DNA from 2 places in the Streptomyces sp. NPDC001222 genome. Region 1 is predicted to be linked to the other one. Evidence: riboswitches for the same ligand, from Rfam matches in the RefSeq annotation. Region 1 holds a riboswitch; the other holds the start of a gene.
The links. Region 1 has a riboswitch for cyclic di-AMP ahead of ACFY2Z_RS19495 (C40 family peptidase). Riboswitches for the same ligand answer to the same signal wherever they lie in the genome.
Positions count from the first base shown of each region.

Region 2: linked by a shared signal. The riboswitch ahead of ACFY2Z_RS34910 (M23 family metallopeptidase) and the one ahead of ACFY2Z_RS19495 (C40 family peptidase) in region 1 are both predicted to bind cyclic di-AMP.

Region 1 covers NZ_JBIAXT010000013.1:76,416-78,610, forward strand. Annotated here, with positions in the region: gene ACFY2Z_RS19485 (ATP-dependent Clp protease proteolytic subunit) at 1-419, shown strand, start outside; gene ACFY2Z_RS19490 (hypothetical protein) at 427-732, shown strand; cyclic di-AMP (ydaO/yuaA leader) riboswitch at 1,147-1,341, shown strand; gene ACFY2Z_RS19495 (C40 family peptidase) at 1,345-1,818, shown strand; gene ACFY2Z_RS19500 (DUF6328 family protein) at 1,922-2,195, shown strand, end outside.
Region 2 covers NZ_JBIAXT010000037.1:63,027-65,221, forward strand. Annotated here, with positions in the region: gene ACFY2Z_RS34905 (PP2C family protein-serine/threonine phosphatase) at 1-597, shown strand, start outside; cyclic di-AMP (ydaO/yuaA leader) riboswitch at 864-1,020, shown strand; gene ACFY2Z_RS34910 (M23 family metallopeptidase) at 1,032-2,045, shown strand.

The DNA.
Region 1 (2,195 bases):
CGGGCGGCTCGTTCAGCGCGATGACCGCCGTCTACGACACGATGGAGTACGTCGGCTGCGACGTGGAGACGATCTGCCTGGGCCAGGCGGCGTCCGCCGCCGCCGTGCTGCTGGCCGCGGGAACGCCCGGCAAGCGGTCCGCCCTGCCCGGCGCACGGGTGCTGATCCACCAGCCGTCCTTGCCCGAACCCGTGCAGGGACAGGCCAGTGATCTGGTGATCCAGGCCGAGGAGTTGATGCGCGTACGCAGGCGGCTGGAGGAGATGCTCGTACGCCATACGGGGCAGAGGCCGCAGCGGATCGCCGCCGACGTCGAGCGGGACACGATCCTCGACGCACCGGCCGCGGTGGAGTACGGGCTGATCGACCACATCATCCCGAGCCGCAAGGCGTCACGCACCGCCACCGACGCGAGGTGAGCCGCCGATGCTGCCGCCCGAACTGCCGCCACTGCCCGCGCTGACCCGGGCCGAGGCCGAGCTGATCGACCGTTATCTCGACGTCGTCGACCTGCTCGGACGGATCAATCCCGGACACTCCGGGGACACCTACCGGGGACTGCGCGCCGCCCAGGCCCTGTCGAGCAAGGCGGCCGCTCTGCGTGACGCCCTGACGCTCATGCACCAGCGCGGAGAACACGAACTGCACGGCCCCACACTGGCCCGGGCCCTGCGCGTCCTGGACGGCGAACGCCGCACCGCCCGTGTCGCGGTGCCACCGGGATCGGAGTGACGAAGACGTGCTGGGACCGGCGAGACCGGGCTGACGGGCGGTGATGTACGGGGCGCCCGTGCGGAGTTGACCACGGTCCGGTCGACCCCCGCGCCCGCTCCGCACCGCCGGCCCTGCCCCTGGACCCGCGACACAAACGGACCGAATGGCGTACCCCTGGTCGGCGTAGCGACTGCTCCACCCGGGAGCCGGGGGAATTTGGGCCAAGTGGCGGGGCAGCCAGGGCGTCATGAGTTGCTCCGTCGCAGGTCCAGGCCTCGTCGGTCCCCTCAACGGCCCACGCTCACAAGGGTGTCCAGCCGAACGGGTGAGTGGTGAGTAATGCCACAAAGACCCGGTTCCATTGTGATTTTCCGACATCGCTGGGTGAAGATCCCTTGCTGACGACAAGCCCCCGCCACCGCGGCGGGGCGGTCCGGGCGGACGCCGAATCCTGCCGCCGCCCGGATGACCGGTCGACAGAAGTGGATCGGCAGGAGTGGAGGACCCAGCAAGGCGGGCCGCCGGAGAGATCCGGAGGTCCTTGGGGTGAAGCCGCGCGAGCGGCCGGGCTACTTCGCCAGCCCGAATCCGACAGGTCATCCTTCACAGGCGGCTGACGAAGGGTTGCGCATGACTGCGCTCAATCGTGTCCCGTCGCTGCTGACCCGGGCCGGCACCGCCTCGGCCCTCACCCTCGCCGCCGTCGGCGGCAGCATCGCGGTTCCCGGCGCCGCAAGCGACGCGGCGGCCGCGACACCGGCGACCAAGGCGCTCCAGGTCGCGGCGTCCAAGAAGGGCGCCCCCTACAAGTGGGGGGCCACCGGACCGCGCCGCTTCGACTGCTCCGGGCTCACCCTCTACGCCTACAAGAAGGCCGGCAAGACGCTGCCCCGCACGGCAGCTGGGCAGTACAACAAGACACACCATATTTCCGCCTCCCACCGCAAGGTCGGTGACCTGGTGTTCTTCCACTCCGGTCGGAGCGTCTACCACGTGGGCATCTACGCCGGGAAGGGAAAGATCTGGCACTCCCCGAAAACCGGTTCCGTCGTACGGCTGGAGAGGATCTGGACCAAGAGCGTCTGGTACGGCCGGGTCAGCTGACCCGGCGGGCGGGGTGACGGCGGCCGTGCCGTCACCCCGCGGCCGGACGCCCGTGTGGCCGCCCCGGTGGCGTGAAGAGGGTCTCAGCGGTTACTCGTTCGCCATGGGCGAGCGACCACCCCTCGAGGCACGGCACGAGACAGCGCTGCAGCGCGCCGACCGCAACTTCTCGGAACTGCTGCAGGAACTGCGCGTCACCCAGACCGGAGTGCAGATCCTCTTCGCATTCCTGCTGACCCTCGCGTTCACCCAGCGCTTCCCGTCCCTCGACACGGCCCAGCGCATCACGTACGTCACGACCCTGCTGCTGGCGATGGTGGCCGCGGCCCTGTTCACGGCACCGGCCGCACTGCACCGGCTGCTCTTCCAGCAGAACG
Region 2 (2,195 bases), on a different contig from region 1:
CGGCTCGTGGTCGGGGACGTGCGGGGCAAGGGGACGGGTGCCGTGGCCGCGGTCGCCGTGGTGATCGGCGCCTTCCGGGAGGCGGCCGAGCAGGAGGCCACGCTGGAGGCCGTCGCCCGGCGCCTGGAGCGGGCGCTGTCGCGCGAGGGCATCCGCCGGGACGGCCCCGACAGCGACGAGGAGTTCACCACCGCGGTCCTCGCGGAGATCCCGCACGGGGAGGAGGGCGTCGTCCGGATCGTCGACCGGGGGCACCCCGCCCCCCTGCTGCTGCTCCCGGACGGCACCCTGCGCGAACTGGAGGCCCGCGAGCCGGCGCTGCCGCTCGGCATGGGCGATCTCGCCCCTGGGCCCGACGGCGCGGAGAAGTGGGACTTCCCGCCCGGTTCGACGCTGCTCTTCTTCACGGACGGCGTCTCGGAGGCACGGGACGCGCGCGGCGAGTTCTACGACCCGGCCCGCCGCCTCGCCGGGCGGGTTCTGCCCACCCCCGGCGCCGTGCTCGCCGCCGTCACGGAGGACGTCGCCCGCCACACCGGCGGCCAGGCGACGGACGACATGGCGCTGCTCGCCGTGCGCCGGTCCGAGCACCGCTGAACCCGTCGAGGGCCAACCGCCGCTGAACGTCCGGGCGTTGTCACGGTGAGTGAGTGGGCGGCCCGCTTTTGATAACAACTGACGCAGAGTCAGAACCGGTGGTGCGGGTGAGGTGCGGTCAACTCGCCCGTTTTACGCCGATCCTGTCATTAAAGTCCTGGCCAGAAGCGTTAATGATCTGTCCGAACAGCTTGGAATCCGGGCCCGACGTCTATTAACGTTCGATAACGCAGCGCGGTCGTCCCAGCCGTCACCAGAGGCGGCTCCGTGCGCGTGTGCCGAATCCCGCAAGGGAGCCGGGGAACCACCACCTTGGGGTGAATCGAGCGGATATCGCCGTGTGAAAACGGTCGGTATACGCGCGTAGGAGACCTTCCCCTCCGAACCCGTCAGCTAACCCGGTAGGCGAAACGGAAGGAAAGGAGTGCGCCCACGTGGCGTCCAACCGGCCTGCCGAGAGCACCTCGTTCGCCCCGAGCGGCACGCAGACCATCGGGTTCGCGCCCCGCCCCGACGAGGGCCCCTGGGAGGAGTGGAATCCCACCGAGGACTCCGTCCGCCCCGTCCGCGGTCGGCACCGCGTCACCAGGCAGCGCGGCGGCGGACTCGCCCGCAGCTCCACCGTTCTCGGCGTCGGCGTGATGGCCGCGGTCGGCGCGGGTGGCATGGCCACCGCGCAGACCGGCAAGCCGCCGGTGTCCATATCCCTCCCCGACCTCTCCTCGGTCACCCACTCGGCCAAGGAGCTCATCGGCGAGGACACCAGCGCCCCCGAGGGCTCCGCCACCGCCCTGAGCGCCGCCGGTGTGAGCACCACCGACGCCGTCGCGGGCACCAAGGACGCGGGTGAGGCGCTGCGCAGCCGGATCATGCAGCAGGCCGAGTCCCAGCAGGACCGGATCGCCGCGGCGGCCGCACAGGCCGCCCAGGACGCCGCCACGAAGAAGGCCGCCGCAGCGGCGGCCAAGGCCCAGGACACCGCCAGGAAGGCGGTGGCTGCGGAGGTCAAGAAGAAGGCCGAGGCCGCCCGACTGGCGGAACTGGCCAAGCAGTTCACGCTGCCGACCTCCTCGTACACCCTGACCTCGCGCTTCGGTGACGCCGGCGCCATGTGGTCCTCCGGCTACCACACCGGCCTCGACTTCGCCGCCCCCACGGGCACGCTCATCAAGGCCATCCACAGCGGCACCGTCACCCAGGCGGGCTGGGCGGGCTCGTACGGCTACCGCACGGTCCTCACCCTCGACGACGGCACCGAGCTGTGGTTCTGCCACCAGTCGTCGATCAGCGTCAGCGTCGGCCAGAAGGTCTCCACGGGCGACGTCATCGGCCGCGTGGGCGCGACCGGCAACGTCACCGGGCCGCATCTGCACCTGGAGGTCCACCCGGGCGGCGGCAGCGCGATCGACCCGATGGCGTGGCTGCAGAGCAAGGGCGTCAATCCCTGACATCCGGGTCCCCGCCCCGCTTCCCGGCGCGGGTCACCACCTGAACTCCGGCGGTCCTGGCGACATCCCCCCGACGTCAGGGCTGCCGGTCAGGCGCGTGTGCGCCCCTCCCGGCCGGGCCCAGCAGGCCGGAATTCCCCCATGCGGACA